2 regions of the Shewanella sp. 10N.261.52.F9 genome follow, and region 1 is predicted to be linked to the other one. Evidence: riboswitches for the same ligand, from Rfam matches in the RefSeq annotation. Region 1 holds a riboswitch; the other holds the start of a gene.
What was found. Region 1 has a riboswitch for cobalamin ahead of AB4298_RS00240 (TonB-dependent receptor domain-containing protein). Riboswitches for the same ligand answer to the same signal wherever they lie in the genome.
Positions count from the first base shown of each region.

Region 2: it holds a riboswitch for cobalamin, as region 1 does, so the genes downstream of both, AB4298_RS01215 (ABC transporter ATP-binding protein) here and AB4298_RS00240 (TonB-dependent receptor domain-containing protein) in region 1, are expected to answer to the same signal.

Region 1 is NZ_JBFRNX010000001.1:55,066-65,808, reverse strand. Features, by position in the region: gene AB4298_RS00255 (M56 family metallopeptidase) at 1-1,191, opposite strand, end outside; gene AB4298_RS00250 (BlaI/MecI/CopY family transcriptional regulator) at 1,188-1,565, opposite strand; gene AB4298_RS00245 (hypothetical protein) at 1,791-2,498, shown strand; cobalamin riboswitch at 2,820-3,022, shown strand; gene AB4298_RS00240 (TonB-dependent receptor domain-containing protein) at 3,139-4,992, shown strand; gene AB4298_RS00235 (GDSL-type esterase/lipase family protein) at 5,112-5,390, shown strand; gene AB4298_RS00230 (SGNH/GDSL hydrolase family protein) at 5,440-5,682, shown strand; gene AB4298_RS00225 (HDOD domain-containing protein) at 5,933-6,661, shown strand; gene AB4298_RS00220 (LysR family transcriptional regulator) at 6,724-7,626, opposite strand; gene metE (5-methyltetrahydropteroyltriglutamate--homocysteine S-methyltransferase) at 7,804-10,074, shown strand; gene AB4298_RS00210 (hypothetical protein) at 10,317-10,743, shown strand, end outside.
Region 2 is NZ_JBFRNX010000001.1:277,509-288,251, reverse strand. Features, by position in the region: gene metH (methionine synthase) at 1-1,309, opposite strand, end outside; gene AB4298_RS01220 (histidine phosphatase family protein) at 1,560-2,180, shown strand; cobalamin riboswitch at 2,302-2,454, shown strand; gene AB4298_RS01215 (ABC transporter ATP-binding protein) at 2,564-3,421, shown strand; gene AB4298_RS01210 (FecCD family ABC transporter permease) at 3,414-4,469, shown strand; gene cobT (nicotinate-nucleotide--dimethylbenzimidazole phosphoribosyltransferase) at 4,507-5,535, shown strand; gene AB4298_RS01200 (adenosylcobinamide-GDP ribazoletransferase) at 5,547-6,326, shown strand; gene cobU (bifunctional adenosylcobinamide kinase/adenosylcobinamide-phosphate guanylyltransferase) at 6,323-6,865, shown strand; gene AB4298_RS01190 (cobyric acid synthase) at 6,928-8,487, shown strand; gene cobO (cob(I)yrinic acid a,c-diamide adenosyltransferase) at 8,817-9,434, shown strand; gene AB4298_RS01180 (cobalamin-binding protein) at 9,907-10,743, shown strand, end outside.

The sequences.
Region 1 (10,743 bases):
GTTAACCTTGATGCGCTCAACATCGGTGGTAGGGGTTTCAACTTCAAAATCGAGTTGTACTTTTGAACCTTGCACACCGTTAGGCGAACTCTGGTATTGCCATTGCTTTAGTGCAGTAATCGCCACTGCATCAAACACTTTCTCTGGTGATGATTTAATTACGCTAACATTGGTTACTGCGCCACTTGGGGTAATATCGAACTGCAGTTGCACAAAACCATTTTGGTTAGCCTTTGCTGCTTCAATGGGATATTTAGGCTCAATGCGCATGGTTGGATACACCACTGATTGTTTATCGACTCCGCCAGCTTGAACTTGTTGATTTAACATTAGGCCGCAAAGCCCTAAAACCATGATTAATCCTATAACTGCAATGCTGCTTTGGCCTTTTTGCTGGGTTTTCATTTGCATAATACGTTCCTTGAGTATGTTTTTATTTCCGTAGTGAGTGTGTAGCAAGCCGTGCTGGGCCTGCTGTGAATAAGCCAACAGCACTTGGCTATAACTGATTTTTTGTTGCTTGCTGAGTGACTGGGTCACATGGGCATCGCAGGCTAGCTCTTGATCATCGCGAAAGCGACGGTATGCAAGCCAGCAAATGGGATTAAACCAAAACAGACATAACACGCCATACGCCAATAAATTGCACTGTAGATCGCCACGCTGGTGGTGATATTGCTCGTGATTGATAATGGCTTGCTGTTCTTGTGCATTAAGTTGGTTGAAGTTAACTGGCAAGATGATTTTTGGGTTCACAATGCCTATAAGCATCGGCGATTGCACTTTGGGGTGAACGTAAGTCGCTAGGCGTGAAAATGGGCTGCTTACTTTTGTCGCGCTGCGTGCAAGGGCCTTGATTGATATAAGCTGCAGCGTAAGCAGAATAAGCATGATAGAAATTCCGCCAAGCCATATGTAGCTGGCAAATAGCCCATAGTTTGTTGTATTTTTAGCTTGAATTATTTTACTTGCCAAAACGCTGTAATGAGCGATTTGCTGAGACTGAACTGCTGCAAATAAGTTTGGCATGGCAGCAACTATTGTTGAGCTAAGTAACAGAATAGGGACTGCGAGCCAAAGATGATAAGTCTGGTGTGAGCCTAAGTATTTTTGTAGTGGCTTGTGGCAAATCAGTAAGCCTACGCAAATTAGGCTTAGCAGTATGGTTTGTTGCACCATCCATAGCATCATGACTTGTTTTCCTTTTGCCATGTATCAATCAACTGTTGCAGTTCAGCAACATCTTCCGCGTTAAGTTTGTTTTGCTTAGCAAAGCCTACAACGAGTGGGGCAATGCGGCCTGAGAATAAACGCTCAATAAAGGATTCAGTTTCTTTTAGCTGGTATTCGCTTTGATCAATTAGTGGCGAGTACAGGTAAGAGCGGCCTTGTTTTTCAAAACCAATGGCTTGCTTTTTGACTAATCGATTTAGCAAGGTTTTTACGGTTTTCTCATGCCATTCATGGCTGCGGGATAACTCATTAATGACTTCGCTGGCGCTTTTTGGGGATGACTGCCATAAAATATTAAGCACTGTTAGTTCTGCATTACTGATCTCTTTCATTTTGGGTCTCTTGCTAATAAATTTTCGATTACACTTGTAATGTATATTTAAGATTACAAATGTAATCAATTTGTGCAAGTTATTTTTGAGTGAAAATTAATCATTATTATTGGTTTGAATATAAGGTGTTGTTAATTAAACTGGTTTTGTATATTCAACTTTTGGGAAGGACATAAATCGATATTTCGGTTTTACTTTGTGTCTAGCCTAGATAGAATGTGCAGTATGAAAAAACGCCTCGACAAGGATTGTAAAGGTATGCGCCCATCTTCATTTCATTTTGTATTTACTTTTATCAGTAGTCTGCTTTTTGCGGTTTCTCCTCTGAGTTTTGCTGATGACTCCAGCAAAGATAGTGCTAAAAAATCCCTCCCTAAAAGCTCAGCCAATAAACAACTACAGCAATTGGTTATTTTTGGGCAAACTTTTAATTTTAATTTGCCTGTGGATTGGAAGCTGGCTTATTCAGAGCAACAGGAAACCATGTATTCAGCAGAGTTTGTACCTATGGGGCAAGAGCTGCAAACTTGGTCGTCTATGGTGTGCGTACAAGGCTTTAAGGGCGTTGCTGAAGATATTGAACCACAAGAATTTTTAGAAACCATGGCTAACGTTTACCTTGAAAGTTGCCAAGGTGAAATGGTGTTTGAAGACTTACCTAGTGAGCCGCTAGGTGGGCATGAAACTGCTAGTGCAATTATAGGTTGCACTCAAATGCCTAATACGCATATTAAGTCGATTAAAGGTGTGGCCTATTCCTCTGCTACTAGCTTAGGTGAAATAGGTCATTACACTGTGGTGAAAGGCAAAGCGGACTTATATTTAATCCATAAGTCGATACGCGGTAACACCTTTAATAAAGTAAACCCACCAGTGAAAGCGCATAATTATCAAGAGTTCCTATCCAGTATTATGCCGTTGAGCTTACATTAGTCATCAGTCAAATAGCGGTTTGAGCTGTTTACTAGCTGATTTTTAAAGTAATTGTTCTAACTTATAACTAATGGTTGTGTTATTCCTGCCTCTATCTCCGTGTTTTATCTGTGCTTAGGTTAGACATTTAACCGTATAGACGTCTATAATGCGCGCACTCTCAATGGTGATGCTTTTTTACTCTTGGGTGATTGCAATACATGCTATTGAATAAATGGCGCTTCAAATGATGTCATCTACAATGAAAAGTTTATTGGTTTAAGCTTTTATTACTTAGTTATTGATAAAAATAGCGCATAAAAAACAGCTCATAAAAAGAGTATTTTAGTCAACTTTATTGGTGCCCAAGTTACTGCTGTAACTGAGGATAATCGGGAAGTCAGTTAAATTCTGACACTGCCCCCGCAACGGTGAATGGTGAGAGACAAGTGCGCCTTAATGGAAAGGCGTTTAAAGCTTGTACTCGGGTATTACACGTAATACAGAACCTAAGTCCGGAGACCGGCCAGCAAAGTGATTTCGATGATTTCGGCGGGCAGATCTCGAGATGCGGCAGATTGACGGTTAGGCATAAAGTTAACTTTTGCCCCGGTTCTCCGTGACGTTTTTGCCCCGTTTTCCTTTTAGGAGTCAAAGGTAAATGGGAACACAACCATCAAAAATCGCACTGCTAGTTAGCAGTCTTTTAAGCTTATCTGCATTTTCGGCAACGGCTGAAGAAGGCACTACCGCTACAGTAAACGTTGACGAAACCATTACGGTTACTGGTTCACGTTTTGACAGAACTGCTGATCAGCAGTTAACCGTTATCAATACCATTGAGCGTGAAGAAATCGCACGTCTTAACCCTAAGTCGGTTGCCGATGTACTAGAAACATTGCCGGGTGTGAGCATTTCACGCAATGGTGGTGCAGGCCAAGCTACGTCAGTTAGTGTTCGTGGTAGTAATTCCAATCATGTTCTAGTGCTTGTTGACGGTGTTAAGGTTGGCTCTGCCACTTTAGGTACTGTTAGCTTTAACACGCTATCGCCTGAAAACATCGAACGAATCGAAGTTCTAAAAGGCCCACGTGCATCAGTTTGGGGGAGCGATGCGATTGGCGGTGTGATCCAAATCTTTACGCGTCAACTAAAAGGCGGTGAATGGTTTGCAGGTGCTGAGTACGGTAGCAACGATTACATTCGTGGTTCATTTGGTACTGGCATGAGCCATGGTAACGGCAGCACAACCCTTGCAGTTAACCATGAACAGTCTGACGGCTATGATGTTTATAATGGTGCACCTGTTGAAAATGACGACGACGGTTATAAGCGCAATGCCTTGTCGTTAAAAGGGTCTCAGCAAATTAATCAAAACTGGCAAGCACTTTGGAACGGCCAGTATGATAAAGGTAATACTCAGTACGATGATATTTATGCATCGGGCTCTGCTGATGAATCAGATTATGAGAACTATCTATGGAACCTCGCGGCTCAATACAGCAATGATAAATTTACCAGCAAACTGGCGTTAAGCCAGTCTCGTGATGCGAATGAAAACTTCCGAGGCGACGATATCAGTGTGCCGGTTTCAGAGTTTGAAACCAAGCGCGATCAAGTTAACTGGAGTAACCAATATTTAGCCGCTAATGACTTAACATTTACAGGTGGTATTGATTGGTCAAATGAGACGGTAAAAGGTGATTATGCTCAAGATGAGCGTGATCTTTTCGGTGCTTATTTACTTGCGCAAAAGCAATGGAGCCAACTGCTTGCTGAAGTTGCTGTACGTTATGATGACGTAGAGAATATCGATAGTGAAGTGTCTTACAATGCGAGTCTTGCTTATCAGTTTAACGACCAATGGCGTTTAGCTGCATCAACGGGTACAGCGTTTAAGGCTCCAACTTTTAACGATTTATACTGGCCTGATTCTGGTAACCCAGATTTAATTTCAGAAACAGCTGAAAGTTATGACCTAACCTTGCATTACACGGCTAACGATATTCGTGCTTATATCAGTGTGTTTGAAAACACCATTGATAACCTTATTGCTTGGGCACCAACAGGTGAAAAAGACGATTTTGGTTGGGATATCTGGAAGCCTGCTAATATCAATGAAGCTAAAATTCAAGGTGTTGAATTATCGGCTAACTTTAGCTTATTTAGCTTAGATCACCAGTTAGCTTACACTTATCTAGATGCAGAGAATAAGCAGACTGGTGAAGAGTTGATTGGCCGCAGTGAAAACGAGTTTAACTACCAGTTGAGCTATGGCTGGGATCAGGTTGATCTATTGGCTAACTACCACTATCAAGGAAAGCGCTATGCCGGCAGTAATGATTTCTTTGACGCCACTCACCAGCTAGATTTGAGCATAGGTTATCAGCTAGATGATGCTTGGAGTCTACGTTTGAAAGCCAATAATCTATTTGATGAAGAGATTATTTCGGCACAAAACTACTTCAGCCCTGGTCGAGAGTTTTACTTTAGCGTGAGCTACCAAGCCTTTTAAAACATTTTTTTAGTAGGCATTAAAAGCCAGACCTTGTGTCTGGCTTTTTTTATGTTATTTTTTGGGCAAACTTATCAATAAAGCGTCTTCTTATGTGTCATTTATTGCTCAGGTTAGTAGTGATCTTATCTTTACTATTACTACAAGCTTGTTCGGGTGCCAGCATTGGTGAGTTACCACCTAATGCGAGGTTACTGGCTTTTGGTGATAGTCTGACTTTTGGTGTTGGCGCGGCTAAAGGGCAAGACTATCCAAGTCAGTTAGCGGCTATTAGTGGCTTTGAAGTGATTAACGCTGGCATTTCTGGTGAAACAACGACTGGTGGACTTAAACGCTTAAATGGGCTGCTCGATACACATTTACCTCAGGTGCTTATTTTGCTTGAGGGGGGGCAATGACTTTTTAAGAAACCATAGCGAAGCAAAGACTAAGGCTAATCTCGCGAGCATGATTGAAATGGCCCAAGCCAAGCAGATCCCAGTCTTACTGGTTGCCGTACCGCAAAAGAGCCTATTTGTTTCGCCGTCACCGATTTATGCTGAGCTTGCTGAGCAATACCAGTTAGTTTTAGTGGAAGATACATTAAGTGACCTATTGAAAAGCCCTAGCATGAAATCAGACGCGATACACTTGAATGAACAGGGTTATTTAGCGCTTGCTAATGCGGTTTATGAAAGGCTTTTAGATTAAAAGTCATTAAATAACAGCTTGTTATGTTATCATCTCTCTCTTGTAGGGAAGTCGAGGCTGTAATAGAAAATCCTGATAGTGTCCGTTTAATCACAGAATGACTTAACTTAGAAAAATTAATCACCAGAAAACCGTAGAAACTTGCTAAGGTAATCGCTTATATGGCTTGACCTTCAATGTCATATTGTGGGTTAATTTAGCTGAAATTTAATGGATAGAATTATTAAAAAAATAAGGTTTAATGTTTCGCATGACAGATCTTGAGCAGCAAGTATTTACTCAAGTACGCGCCATTATCAGCAATGAAGAGCAGGTAATAGGGCGTCGAGGGATCCTGATCCCATTGAAAAAGGCCATTATTGCAGACGGTGATATCCGTAACGTTATCGATATCGTTTCGTCTGATCCAGCCTTATCAGCCCATCTGCTTTGGCGCAGTAACAGTGCTGATCACGCTACGCCGCAAACCAGTAAAAATCGCTCATTGAAAGATGCGTTAGTGCGTTTAGGGCAAGTTAATATTTATCGTTATGCGTTTACTTTCTATTTGAAAGAACGTTTAGACGAATTAAGTGAACCTTATAAGAAGTTGGTTCAAGGCTACTGGTCGCTAACTGAAGCAATTGCGATTGACGCAGTAGACCAACTGTACCAATTAGATGACTTACAAATTAGCCCAGATGAAGTGCAGACATTAGCGCTGTTTAGCGTGTTTGGCGACATTATTGCGCTAACGGCATTTGCTTACTTAAACTCAGAGGCAAAGCAGGCTTACCCTATTAGTGTATTGAAGTCTGTGATTGAAGGGCAGCAGCAAACTTTGACCTTAGAAGCATTTGGCTCATTAGGGCTTGATGACGACTTACGTGATGAGTTTTTGATTGCGCATAACCTACGTCAGACACATAACGTGAGTTCGCCAGGATTGGTGTTAAGACGCGTTTTGGCTAAAAGAGGTTTATTACTTAAGCCGATATGAGCGTTTACTTAAAAGCCTGCATTTGCAGGCTTTTTTGTTTTTAGCGTTAGCTTAAGACGATACTAGTTTATTTTTTGCTTGGCTAAGCCTTCTTGTGCGACTAACTCAAGCCAATGTTGAGCTAAGCGAGCATTGGCTCCATTACGGCGATAGGCGCCAAATAACGGACGTTTTAATCCTTCTGCGCCGAGTTTAAGGCTGGTTAAACTTAGGCCATGAGCTTCGCTAATAGACCAGCTTGGTAGCGCCGCAATACCATCTTTACAAGCTATACGCTGTAACAGCATCATGGTTAAATCGCAGGTCACTTGTGGGCCCGCTTTTATGCCTGCCGGCTCTAAAAAGTGGCGGAAGATATCTAAACGCTCAAGTGCAACCGGATAGCTTAAAATCGGTAACCCTTCTAATTGTTTAGGTGTAACAAACTCTTGATGAGCGAGAGGGTGATCACTTGCAACGACGAGTCTGACTTCGAAATCAAACAAGTGTTGATAAGCAATGGCTTGGCCGGGAACAGGATCTGACGTTAACACCACATCTAGCTCGCCTTGTTCAAGCGCATTAAGCGAATCGAACAGATGACGACTTGATAGGTCCAGATCAGCCAAAGGGTATTGCTGTCTAAATTGTTCCATCACCGGCATTAACCAACGGAAACAGCTATGGCACTCAATACCAACACCTAAATGGTTATCGCCATCTTCTAAGCCTTTTTTCAAATCAAATTCAGTTTCTATCACTTTCGGCAAGATATCTTCTGCAAGATTAAGTAAGCGTGCGCCTTCTTGAGTAAAAGAAAGTGGCTTACTTTTACGCACAAAGATTGCTGAGTTAATCCGTGTCTCCAGTTCTTTAATTTGATGCGACAGTGCCGACTGAGTGACGAAGCGTTTCTTTGCAGCCCCGGCGAGGCTGCCGCTTTCTTTAAGGGCAACTAACGTACGTAAATGTCTAAGCTCTATCATATTATCCTCACATGAAATCCGCTCATGTAGCGCTTGAATTCGTTTCGATTGCGAATACCTAGGCTATCACAATAAACTTCTAGACGTCCAGACGCCCGGCAATCTGTTTTGTTATATGTCATTCAGATGGGCGCTAACTCTGAATTTTGTTCATCTTAACACTGAAAGGTATACAATATGCAATTAAATAGTTTGGGATTTCCACGGATCGGTCGTTTACGCGAATTAAAGTTTGCTTTAGAAAAATACTGGCGTGGTGAGATTGAACAGTCGCAACTTCTTGAAGTTTCAAAGGGGTTGCGCCAAACCCATTGGCAATGGCAAGCGGATGCAGGGGTAAACTTATTACCTGTGGGTGATTTTGCCTTTTATGATCAGGTATTAACTCTTAGCGCTACATTGGGGGCTATTCCTGAGCGACACCGCAGCGATTCAGGTATAGATTTAGACACCTTGTTTCGTGTCGGACGTGGCAGAGCACCTACAGGTAATGATGCCCCTGCCGCTGAAATGACTAAATTTTTTAATACTAACTATCACTACATAGTGCCAGAGTTAAGCGCTCATCAAGTTTTTGATATTGCTTATGAGCAGTTATTTGATGAAGTAAGTGAAGCGCAGAATTTGGGCCATCAAGCTAAGCCGGTGATCCTTGGTCCTGTTTCATTCTTGTATTTGTCAAAAGCCGTCGGCACAGAGTTTGATAAGTTGAGTTTGTTACCACAGCTTATCGAAGCTTATCAAAAAGTATTGCAACGTTTTGCTGACCAAGGCGTTGAGTGGGTGCAGCTTGATGAACCTATCTTAGCATTAGAGCTGGAAAGCGACTGGCAAGCAGCGATTACTCAGGCTTATCAAATATTGGCAAGCAGTTCACCTAAACTGTTATTAGCAAGCTACTACGGCAGCATTGCTCATCATCACCAATTAGTGTCGGCTTTGCCTGTGGCGGGTCTGCATTTAGACTTAGTCACAGCACCAGAGCAATTAGCTGACTTTGTCGCAACCTTAGATCCTGAGCAGATTTTATCGGTTGGGGTGATTAATGGTCGTAACGTATGGGCCACGGAGCTTGACCAAATTGCGAGCCAGTTAACGAGTGTGGCTCGCGATCTTAAGCAGCGTTTATGGTTATCACCTTCATGTTCGTTGCTGCATAGTCCTGTTGATTTAGAAGTCGAAACAGAGCTTGCTCCAGCGCTTAAATTACAACTGTCTTTTGCCAAGCAAAAACTTACCGAGTTAAATAAACTTAAAGTGCTGCTAACTGAGGCTAATTCTGCTGAAGCTCACTCCATTGTCAGCGAGTGCGAAGCAAGGCGTGATGCCCGTGCCAAAGCGGCTAATCAAGCTGTCATCGACCGAGTTGATGCGTTAACAGAGCAAGATTACCAACGTGATGATGCTTTTTCGGTAAGGCAAGCGGTGCAGCGAGCTAAGTATCGTTTGCCGTTATTGCCAACCACAACCATAGGCAGTTTTCCGCAAACTCCTGCCATTCGTGGTTTGCGCAGCCGTTGGCGTAAGGGAGAGTTGAGCCTTGAGCAATATAACGAGCAGTTACGTCAAGTCACCCAAGACACAGTAGAGCGGCAATTAAAGCTAGATATCGACGTGTTAGTACATGGCGAAGCTGAGCGCAACGACATGGTGGAATACTTTGGTGAGCAGCTTGAAGGGGTTGGTTTTACTCAATTTGGTTGGGTGCAAAGCTATGGCTCGCGCTGCGTTAAACCGCCGCTTATTTATGGGGATGTGTCGCGACCAACAGCAATGACGATTGATTGGGCTGAGTTTGCCCAAAGCCTTACTGAAAAACCGGTGAAAGGCATGTTAACTGGCCCTGTCACTATCCTACATTGGTCATTTGCCCGTGAAGATATTAGCCGTGAGCTGATAGCGACTCAAATTGGTCTGGCTATTCGTGACGAAGTGGTTGATTTGCAAAACGCAGGTATTGGTATCATCCAAATTGATGAGCCTGCATTTCGCGAAGGACTGCCACTGAAGAAAAGCGACTGGCAGCATTACTTAGATTGGGCGGTTAATGCCTTTAAACTCAGTGCTGCTGGCGTAACTAATGCTACGCAGATCCATACTCATATGTGTTATAGCGAGTTCAATGAAACCATCGCGGCGATCGCGGCCATGGATGCTGATGTGATCACTATTGAGACATCTCGTTCTAGAATGGAACTGCTCAATGCATTTGAAGATTTTAATTATCCCAATGAAATTGGTCCGGGTGTTTACGATATTCATTCGCCGAATACACCTACAGTCGATGAAATCGTGAGCCTAATGCAAAAGGCGGCGAGCAAAGTTCCTGTTGAGCAGCTGTGGATTAACCCTGACTGTGGCTTAAAAACCCGTACTTGGGATGAAGTTGAGCCAGCGTTAGTTAACTTAGTGGAAGCAACGAAGATTTTGCGTCGCCAACTAAGCTAAGTTATTTGTGGCTAACTTTTTAGTTTAACGAGTAGCAATAACGTAAGCAGTTCGTCGATTGATCTCGGCGAGCTGCTTTGGTGGTTTTTTCAGCGGTTGTAATAAAATCGGCGCTAGCGGTGAACTATTTTTGCAAATGTCCGGTCTTATTGATTGAACTGCATATCTAGTTTGCTTTACTGCTTCACCACGTTAGGCTTTTCAGCTTTAGGTGTTAGTGAATTGAGAGTAAATTAACAATAGTGCTTGTTACCTTTTTTGACCTTGAACCGGAGTTCTCTATCTCTCATTCGCGCTTTAGTAAAACTAACAAGTATTGGACTGTTATGGTGTTTTCCATATTAGTCTTATTTTGCTTGGCGCAAAATAGTGGCGTGTTTCGCATCTTCGAGCAGCTAAATACCAGCTCATCTACTTACGCAAGTATACTTGCCGTTGAAGTTAATAATGCGGTAAGCAATAACGCAATCAATATGAGCGAAGCGGGTGTTAGCCAAGCTAAAGACTCTGAATTTAAGCAGTGTGAACTATCTGAAAAGTCATTAAGAGTGTGTCTCGACGAACCCCCGATTTTGCCTTTATTAGTGCTGCTATTTATCTTCCCCTTTATTCCGCTTGCCTCACGTGTGCTGCAAGGGGCGCTCAATGTCCCAATACTGCCTCGGCCTA
Region 2 (10,743 bases), 220 kb from region 1:
GATTAAGGAACTTGTGCATGGTTTCAGCGCCATCGAGCATGCCTTCATCCATGTTGATATCGATGATCTGCGCGCCGCTCTCAACTTGCTCACGGGCAACTGACAACGCTTCTTCATATTCGCCAGTTTTAATCAGGCGCAAAAACTTAGCTGAACCGGTGACGTTGGTACGTTCACCGACGTTTAAAAATAGCGAGTTGGCATCAATGGTTAGCGGCTCAAGCCCTGATAAACGGCAAGCAACTGGAATGTTTGGTAGTACTCGGGCAGGGTGCTGAATAACCGCTTCACGAATAACGCGGATGTGATCAGGCGTAGTACCACAGCAGCCACCAATAATGTTTAAAAAGCCTTCTTCGGCCCACTCTTGAATGACTTCAGCCATCTGCTCTGGCGTTTCATCGTAGCCACCAAATTCGTTAGGCAGGCCAGCGTTAGGGTGTGCAGAGACATAACATTCAGAAATCTTAGATAGCTCTTCAACATAAGGGCGCAGCTCGGTTGGCCCTAATGCACAGTTAAGGCCGATAGATAAAGGCTTAACGTGGCGCAAAGAATTATAGAAAGCTTCCGTCGTTTGGCCGGTAAGGGTGCGGCCAGAGGCATCGGTAATGGTGCCTGAGATCATAATCGGCAGACGGAAACCTTGCTGATCAAATACGGTTTCTATGGCAAATAGTGCCGCTTTAGCATTAAGGGTATCAAAAATCGTTTCAACCATAATCAAATCTGCGCCGCCAGCTATCAGCGCATTAATCGATTCAATGTAGGCTTCAACAAGTTCATCAAAGCTAACGTTACGATAACCAGGATCATTAACATCTGGGCTAATTGAGCAGGTACGGTTGGTTGGACCAAGTACACCTGCTACATAACATTGGCGACCGGTTTCAGTTTCAACTTCATTAGCGGCTTCTCGGGCAAGACGCGCACCGGCTAAGTTAATTGCTGCTGAGTGCGCCTGCATGTCGTAATCGGCCATGGCGATACGCGTAGCGTTAAAGGTGTTGGTCTCAATAATGTCTGAGCCCGCGAGCAGATAATCTTTATGGATCTGCTTAATCGCCTCTGGTTGCGTCAGCACCAACATATCGTTGTTGCCCTTTACATCGCAATGCCAATCTTTGAACTGCAAGCCACGAAAATCAGCTTCTTCAAATTTGCGATCTTGGATCATGGTGCCCATCGCACCATCGAGAATAAGGATCCCATCTTGAAGCTTTTGGGTAAGTACTGCTAAAACCTTTTCGGCAGTGTCTTGAGTGTGTGCTACTGCGCTCAAGGCATGTGTTGGGGTACAGGTTGCCATAGATAATTCCTACCAATTCGCAAATGATTATTCTGGTAATTTATGCTCGTATAAAATGCCGGTCATTTTTCTTTAAGTTGCGAGTCGCTTTCAGACTTACATTTTTTGTTTGGACATTTATACGTATAGACGTCCATAATACGTGAGGCTTACTCAAAAGTGCAAGTGCTAAAAGCATGATACTTTTTCAGCATTAAAAACCAATAAAATTATGTAAGTTGTTGATAAATAATAATGATAGGCTTAAGCGATGCAAAACACTAACGTTATCCTCCTAAGGCATGGCCAATGTGAAGGTGGTAATATTTTGCGCGGTCAAGTGGATGTAGGCTTGAGTAAGCAGGGCGAATTGCAGATGAAAGTAGCACTTGCCGCTGTGTTTGAGTCGAAAAATGCCTCAACATCCGCACCCGATGTGATTATTAGTTCTTCGCTTATTCGCTGCTCAGGTCCCGCTAAAGCATTCGCTACATCGCATCAGTTACCTTTATTTGTAGACGATGGCTTTAAAGAGCTGAACTTTGGCGACTGGGATGGAAAAACCTTTGATGCGTTGTATCAGTCAGATGCAGCCGCGTTAGATAGCTACTGGGCTAACCCTTGGCTTGCTGCGCCGCCAAATGGCGAGTTGATGCAAGACTTTGAAACGCGTATTGAGCTAGCTTGGCAAGATATGATTGAGCAGCATCAAGGTAAACAGATATTACTGGTCACTCATGGTGGCGTTATCCGCTATTTAATGAGTAAAGTGCTTGGTGTATCGCGCTGCGCAGGCTTTTATACGTCATTAAAACTACCTTATGCTGCTAAGGTACAAATAGACATACTACACGACGGCGATACACCGCATTTGAGTTTAAACTGGGCGTAAATAAAGCGAATTGATGGCTTACTTCTGTGTTGAACAACTTCTCATACTGATTGGTATTCGCTGTAGACGTATGATGGTAAACTGCGACATTAATATTATTAATGCTAAGAATTTTTGCCGTTAATAACAAATAAAGTTAGGTGCTTAATAGCATAAAGGGAACCGGAAGCAGCTGCATCGCAGTGGCTTAGTCCGGACTGTACCCGCAACTGTATGAAAGCTTTGTTCTAACGTAGCTTTCAAGTCAGATACCTGCCTAATTTAATCGAATAGGGTTTATCAAAATCGGTATTGATAGCTCAAAAGTGCGGCCTATTGGCGGTACATATACTCGAGCGGGCGACTCGAGGGAGATAATAAAATGATACGTGTTGCTTGGTTGCATGCCGCTCATGGCTGAATCAGATGCAGAGCTGCAGCCTAAAATGGTCCTGTCAGTTACAGATTTAAGTTGGCAACTTAACGACAAACACATTTTGTCGACGATAAATTTCAGCCTTACTGAAGGTAAAATGCTGGGCATTATTGGCCCCAATGGCGCGGGTAAGTCTAGCTTGCTGCGTTGTTTATATCGTTTTATTAAACCAACTTTAGGCAATATTGAGCTATTTGGCCAAGATATTGGTGTACTTTCCGCTAAGCAGTTTGCCCAACAAATAGCGGTTGTACTGCAAGATACGCCGCACCATTTTGATATGACCTGTTCGCAACTTATTGCGTTAGGTTTAACCCCCCACAAAAATGCTTTTGATTTTACCAGCAAGCAGGACCGACAAGAGGTTGCTAACGCACTAATTAAGGTGGGATTGCAAGATAAAGCGAATCAAGCTTATGAAAGCCTGTCTGGCGGTGAAAAGCAGCGAGCATTGATTGCCCGCGCGATAGTGCAGCGACCTAAACTACTCATTCTTGATGAGCCAACTAACCACTTAGATATTCGCTACCAAATTCAAACTTTGGAGTTACTACGTACCCTCAATATTACGGTAATTACGTCGATTCATGATCTAAATCTTGCCAGCGCTTTATGTGATGAACTCCTACTACTTGATGGAGGTTACTGTGTGGCTAAAGGCTCGCCAAAAACAGTGTTGACAGAGCAGCGTATTGCCGAGGTATTTGACGTGTGCTGTGAAATTAGGCCACATCCACAACATGGTAATCCGCTGATTAGTTACTTCTACGGTTATGAGTCTGCAACTGATTTAGCCAATAAAGTTCAAGGAGGCGAGGGTGAGTAATTCCGCTATTGGGCTGGTTAATGGTTTAACCTTGCCGCGACGCCCAATTGAATATTTATTGTTTGGTGTACTCGTCTTACTTACCTTATTGACGCCATTTGCGGCGACAAGTTTTGGCGCAGCTAGCATCAGTGTTGCCGATGTAGTTAGCGTTATTAGCCATAAATTATTAAATGTCGGCGAGTCGCTAGGAGTACGAGAGCGAATTGTTTGGGAGCTTCGGCTACCACGGGTATTGCTTGCCTTTATCGCGGGTGCAGGCTTATCTATCGCCGGTAGTGTGCTACAAACAGTCACTCGAAACCCGTTAGCCGACCCATACCTATTCGGTATTTCATCAGGCGCATCCTTTGGCGCTGTGGTCGCACTAACCCTATTTAGTCAAAGTATTCTATGGTTGAGTTTACCCCTAGGTGCCTTTGTTGGTGCCAGTCTATCGGTTGTTATGGTGTTGGCTTTATGTGGGCAAAATCTATCGACTCAGGTTGAGCGTATGCTCTTATCTGGGGTGGCGATTTCGTTTATGTTTGGTGCTATGGCCAGCTTGATGTTGTATTTCTCAAGTCCACAAGCTGCGGCGTCGGTATTGTTTTGGACTTTAGGTAGCTTCGCTAAAGCCAGTTGGCAAGGTTTGTGGTTACCCGCCAGCGTTGTGTTTATTTGTACATTAATCATTTTATTGTACAAACGCCAAATAGTGGCGATGCGTGCAGGGGATGAAACCGCCCACACTTTGGGTATTAACGTCGGTGCTTTGCGTTTATCTATGCTACTCCTTTGCTCACTTATCACAGCTATTTTGGTCGCGAATTGTGGCGGTATAGGCTTTATCGGATTGATGGTGCCGCACACTGTGCGTCTATTATTTCCTGGGCGTTATCCACTGCTATTAACGGCGCTGGTGGGCGGATTATTTATGGTCTGGGTGGATGTGTTAGCGCGGACATTATTGAGTTATCAAGAACTGCCTGTGGGGATAATTACCTCAGTGATGGGCAGTATCTTCTTTTTATTTATTTTAGGTAGTCGCAGCGCTAAGCGTATATAGCGATGAATACCCCAGTTGAGTGCTCAAGGGATTAAAGATGTTTGATATTAAACCGGTTAATACTGAATTTGATAGCGCAATTTTGCACAAGATAGATACCAAAACTAAGCCGTTAGGCGCACTAGGCGATTTAGAAACGCTAGCGCTGCAAATTGCCCGAGTGTTGGGTAAAGATAAGCCGAAAATCATTAATCCTAAAATGATGGTGTTTGCTGCTGACCACGGTATTGCCGATTCAGGCGTATCGATTGCACCAAGTGAAGTAACCACTCAGATGGTGGTTAACTTTATGCAGGGCGGTGCTGCGATCAATGTGTTTACTCGCCAAGTTGGCTTTGATCTAGAAGTCATTGATTGCGGTATTTTAAAGCCAATTGAAAATGTTGAAGGTGTGATAAACCAACGTTTAGGTTCTGGCACTGGGCCAATTCATAAGCGCGCTGCTATGACGCTAGGCGCAGTCAAGCAAGGTTTTGAAATGGCGACCGCTAGAGTTGAGTTGCATCACCAAAATGGTTGTAACTTGATAGCATTAGGCGAGATGGGTATCGGTAATACTTCATCTGCAGCAGTAATGATGTCAGCGTTAACTGGCATAAAAGCTGAAGATTGTGTTGGCCGTGGCACTGGGATTGATGCCACAACCTTTAAGCGCAAATTAATGCTAGTGGAGCAAGCGCTATTACTACACCACTGCGAGCTAGACGACCCTATGCAGGTACTTGCTTGTGTGGGAGGATTTGAAATCGTGCAGATGACGGGCGCTATGTTGGCTGCGGCCGAGCGCAATATGTTAATTGTGGTAGATGGATTCATTGCTTCAGCAGCGGCGTTGGCAGCAGTTAAGATTAACTCGAATGTGCGTGATTATATGATTTTTGCTCACCAATCAGGTGAGAAAGGTCATTTTCTGATGTTGGAATATTTGCAAGCCAACCCTTTGTTAAAACTTGGCATGAAGCTAGGTGAGGGCACTGGGGCTGCATTGGCCTTGCCACTTATTCAGGCTGCCGTAAATTTCTATAATGAAATGGCAAGCTTTGAAGATGCTGGCATAGAAATCTAAGGGCGCTACACATGAGTCAGTGGCAAAAACAGTTCAACCTATTTTTTATTGCGATGGGATTTTTTACCCGTATACCTATGCCTAAATGGATAGAGGTTGATGCTGATAAGCTCAATAAGGCCAGTCGTTATTTTGGCTTAGTAGGCTTGCTAGTGGGCAGCATAAGTGCGCTGGTATATAGCTTAATGCTGTATTGGGTGTCGCCGTCCATAGCGATTGTATTTGCCATGATCACCAGCGTATTAGTTACTGGTGGCTTTCATGAAGATGGTCTTGCCGATACGGCTGATGGACTCGGTGGTGGCTGGACGGTCGAAGCCAAGCTAAGCATTATGAAAGACTCTCGCCTTGGCAGTTATGGCGCACTGGCACTGGTGCTAGCCTTATTTTTAAAATGGCAGTTACTGACCGAGATAGCGCTGTTTAACCCCAATAATGTCAGCCTCGCATTAATCGTTGGTCACTGTTTAAGCCGAGTTTTAGCGGCCAGTTTTATATTTTCAGAGCAATATGTCAGCGATACCGATACCAGTAAAAGTAAGCCGTTAGCCCAGCACCAAGGGATTAATGAACTATCGATTTTATTAGCTTCAGGCGTATTAGTGTTGCTCATAGTGGGCGCGATACCAGCACTTATGTTAGTGCTAGGGCTTTGTATGGTGCGCTTTTGTTTAGTAAAGCTGTTTAGAAAGCAGCTTGGCGGTTATACCGGTGACACCCTAGGGGCTGCACAGCAAGTGGCTGAGTTAGCTTGTTATCTGTTATTGCTTATTTTAGGAGTTAGTTGGTGATCCACTTAGTCTTAGGTGGTGCTCGCAGCGGCAAAAGCCGTTTTGCAGAGTCACAAGTGTTGCAATGCGTTAATGGTGCAGAAGCCGATTTGGCTAAAAACTGTTTTTATTTTGCTACCGCTCAGGCATTAGATGCAGAGATGCATGAGCGTATTCAACATCATCAGTCCCAACGAGAAATAGATGGTATTGCTTGGCAAACCATAGAGTGCCCTCTGGAATTAACTAAGGCATTAGAGACGTATTCTACAACTAACAGCGTGATTTTAGTGGACTGTTTAACGCTTTGGTTGACCAACCATCTAATGCAATCCATGGATGATTGGGAGCAGGTTAAAACTCGTCTTTTAAAGACATTAAGCTGTGTGCCAGGTGAGGTTATATTAGTTAGTAATGAGGTCGGTTGTGGCATTGTACCCATGGGGGAGCTAAGCCGTCGATTTGTGGATGAAGCTGGTTGGTTACACCAAGATATTGCGGCAATTGCAGATAAAGTCACCTTAGTGACAGCAGGTTTACCCCAGCATTTAAAAGGTTAGGAGTGACAGTAAAAGTGGCAGTAACAGATAACAATAAAGCCAAACCAGAATGCAAAGTGCTCATGGTACAAGGCACCACTTCCGATGCAGGTAAAAGCACCTTAGTTGCAGGTCTATGCCGCATGTTTGTTAGGCAAGGCGTCAACGTTGCGCCGTTTAAGCCACAAAATATGGCGCTCAATAGCGCGGTAACAATAGATGGTGGCGAGATTGGGCGTGCACAGGCCTTGCAAGCAGTTGCTTGTAAGCTAGAACCACAAATCGACTTTAATCCAATTCTATTAAAACCTAGCTCAGACACTGGCTCGCAAGTCATCGTGCACGGCAAAGCTTTGATGAAGATGGAAGCGGAAGATTACTTTGGTAAAAACGCCAATGGTTATCGGGTTAAAGCTATGGCGGCAGTAAAACAGTCGTATAACCGATTGGTTACTGATTACGACATGCTAATGGTTGAAGGTGCTGGTAGCCCTGCTGAAATTAATCTGCGTGAAGGCGATATTGCCAATATGGGCTTTGCCGAAGAAGTTGATTGCCCAGTTATCATCATTGCTGATATCGACAAAGGTGGCGTGTTTGCCCATTTGGTGGGAACGCTTGCACTGCTAAGCGAGTCTGAACAAGCGCGAGTTAAAGGTTTTGTGATTAATCGTTTTCGCGGCGATATTAGCTTATTACAAGGCGGATTAGATTGGTTAGAAGACTACACTCAAAAGCCAGTATTAGGCGTGTTACCTTATTTGCACGACCTGCACCTAGATGCCGAAGACGCGTTAATCGCTGCGCCTGATAAATCCTCAGATACTAAACTTAAAGTCTTAGTATTAGTGCTGCCACGTATTAGTAATCATACCGACTTTGATCCACTAAGATTACACCCACAAATCGATTTCAATTATGTGTCATTGCAAACGCAAGCACAGAACTCAAATAGAGGCGCTAACACGCTTCCACAAGCGGATTTAATCATTATTCCGGGCAGTAAAAATGTACGCGCCGATCTCGATTTTATTCGTCAGCAAGGCTGGGATAGTGCAATTGAAAAGCACCTGCGTTATGGCGGTAAAGTGTTGGGGATCTGTGGCGGTTACCAGATGCTGGGGATGATTATTGATGATCCTCAAGGCGTTGAAGATACACCTGGCAATAGTGAAGGTTTAGGTCTGCTACCCCTAGCGACTGAGCTGACGCATCATAAAATTTTGCAGCAAGTTGAGGGGAGTTTACATCTTATTGATGAAAATGCAGCCGTGGCGGGTTATGAGATCCACTGCGGACGTTCTCGCTCGTTAATGCCATTGACTCAGCCTTTGCTGTTACGGGCTAAAAACGATTCAGAACAAGAGGCTGGCTCAACAATAGAACCAAGTGCAGATAATCAACAAGCGTCGACCGCGCCTGAGGGGATGCTATCTAGCGATGGTCAAATATTGGGTACCTATGTGCACGGCTTATTTGACTCGCCAGCGGCATGCCAGTTGATCTTGAAGTGGGCGGGAATGCAAAACGCGGAAGTTGTCGATGTAAACCAAGTGCGCGAGCAACAGTTAAATAGGTTAGCAGATGTATTAGAACAGCATTTAGATCTTGATCGACTCGATCAGATCTGGGATCCACATTAACCTAGCAATATTTAATCGTGCCTAAACGAAAAATGTATTTATAGGGCTTAAAGAAGATAAAGGTGCTAAATGGTGTAAAAGCCATCTTTTTGCTTGAAAGTTAAACGTTGGTTGTGTGCTAACTGAACGATTAAAATATGGCGTGCGGACATCATAATTAGACTTGGTTAAACCCTCACCAGCTCTGAGTTTGTTCTATATTTTTAACAGTAAAAATTAAAGGCGTTTTAGTTGCAGCTAAGTATTGCTTTAGACGGTTGAATGTTGAGCATTTAGAAATGATTTTGAAAAGTAGAATTGGTGTTTAAGGGATAAAATAGGAATGGAATATGGCAGATAATAAGTCGGCAGAAGCAGCCAAAGCAGAGCGCCATAAAGCGCGTCAGCAGCGGATCAAAGAGGGCGTAGATGCCAAGATCGCCCGTGCTCAAGAAGAAAAGGGGATTTTGCTGGTATTAACCGGTAACGGTAAAGGTAAATCTACCTCTGGATTTGGTACGGTAGCCCGTGCAGTGGGCCATGGTAAAAAGGCGGCTGTGGTACAGTTTATTAAAGGTAACTGGGACTGTGGTGAGCGCACGTTGCTTGAAGGTGCCGGCGTTGAGTTCCATGTCATGGGTACCGGCTTTACCTGGGAAACCCAAGACCGCGAAAAAGATACTGCTGCCGCAGTAAAAGCTTGGGAAGCGACTGAGAAACTGCTACAAGATGAAACTATTGATTTAGTTATGCTAGATGAGCTCACCTATATGGTCAGCTACCACTATCTAGAAGTAGAGCGAGTGATTGAAGCGTTAAAGAAGCGCCCACCAATGCAGCATGTGATAGTAACGGGAAGAGCTTGCCATAGGGCTATCGTGGAGCTTGCGGATACGGTGAGCGAGGTGCAGCCAATCAAACATGCGTTTGAGGCAGGCATTAAAGCCCAGCCGGGCTTCGACTACTGATCTTTCTTCGCCTTCTTTGTTGTGGCGTTATTGTCTGCATTTTTCCACTCCATCACATATAAAGCATATGCTCAGGAGCTGGAAAAATTTGACGGCTTAGCCACAACTTCGAATGCTGTGAAATATCCATGATGGTTAGCTAGGGAGTGTGCTTTTGGCGTTGTTTAGATAATAGTTAAACCAATCAAGCGGCTCTTAGAAAGAGTCGTATGCTCAGGAGCTGGGTGTTTTTGGAAAAGCTTGACGGCTTAGCTACAAAAGCGATCAGTTTGAAATTGCTTTCTTCGCCTTGTTTGTTGTGGCGTTATTGTCTTCAATATTGAGTTTAGATAATAGCTCACCTAATCAACCGGCTCTTAGAAAGAGACGTATGCTTGTGGGCTAGCCATTTTAGATAAATTTGACGGCTTTGCCATAAGCTCGAGTGCTACGAAGTATCGCTGCTAATTGCAGCTCATCTAAAAAGGATTTTATGAACATCTTGTGTAAGTTACTACTGGCGTTGAGCCTGTTTATCTCTGTATCTGTATCTGTATCTGTATCTGTATCTGCCTCTGCTGTTGAAGCGCCTGCTAAGCGGATCGTTGCGCTTTCGCCACACTCGGTTGAGATGCTTTATGCCATTGGTGCGGGTGACTCAATTGTGGCGACGACTGAATATGCAGACTTTCCTGAAGCAGCGCTTGATATTCCGCGTATTGGTGGTTATCACGGGGTGCAGATTGAGCGTATTTTAGAGTTAAACCCTGATCTTGTGGTTGTGTGGGCGAGTGGCAATAAGGCTGAAGATATTACGCGAATAAAAGAACTTGGCTTTAAAGTGTTTGATAGTAATCCTGATACTCTTGAGGCGGTTGCTGATGAGTTAGAGTCACTTGGTGAGCTTACAGGACATCAAGCTCAAGCAAAGCAAGTTGCTGATGATTACCGCGTTAAGTTAGCTAAGCTACGCAGTGATAATTTTGCGAAAGCAGAAGTAAAAGTCTTTTATCAGCTGTGGTCTACGCCATTAATGACAGTAGCGAAAAACAGCTGGATCCAACAGATTATTAGTGTTTGCCATGGTGACAATGTGTTTGTTGATTCTGCCAGTGATTACCCACATGTCAGTTTAGAAACCATATTGTTAAAGCTACCAGAGGTGATATTGCAGAGCCAAGATGAAGGTAATATTATCGGCGTGGATTGGAGCCAATGGGCAGAGATCCCAGCGGTTAAAAATCAGCATATTTATCAGCTAAATGCTGATTTATTACATCGTGCTGCACCAAGAGCCTTGCTAGGTGTCGAAGCATTGTGTGACGCCTTA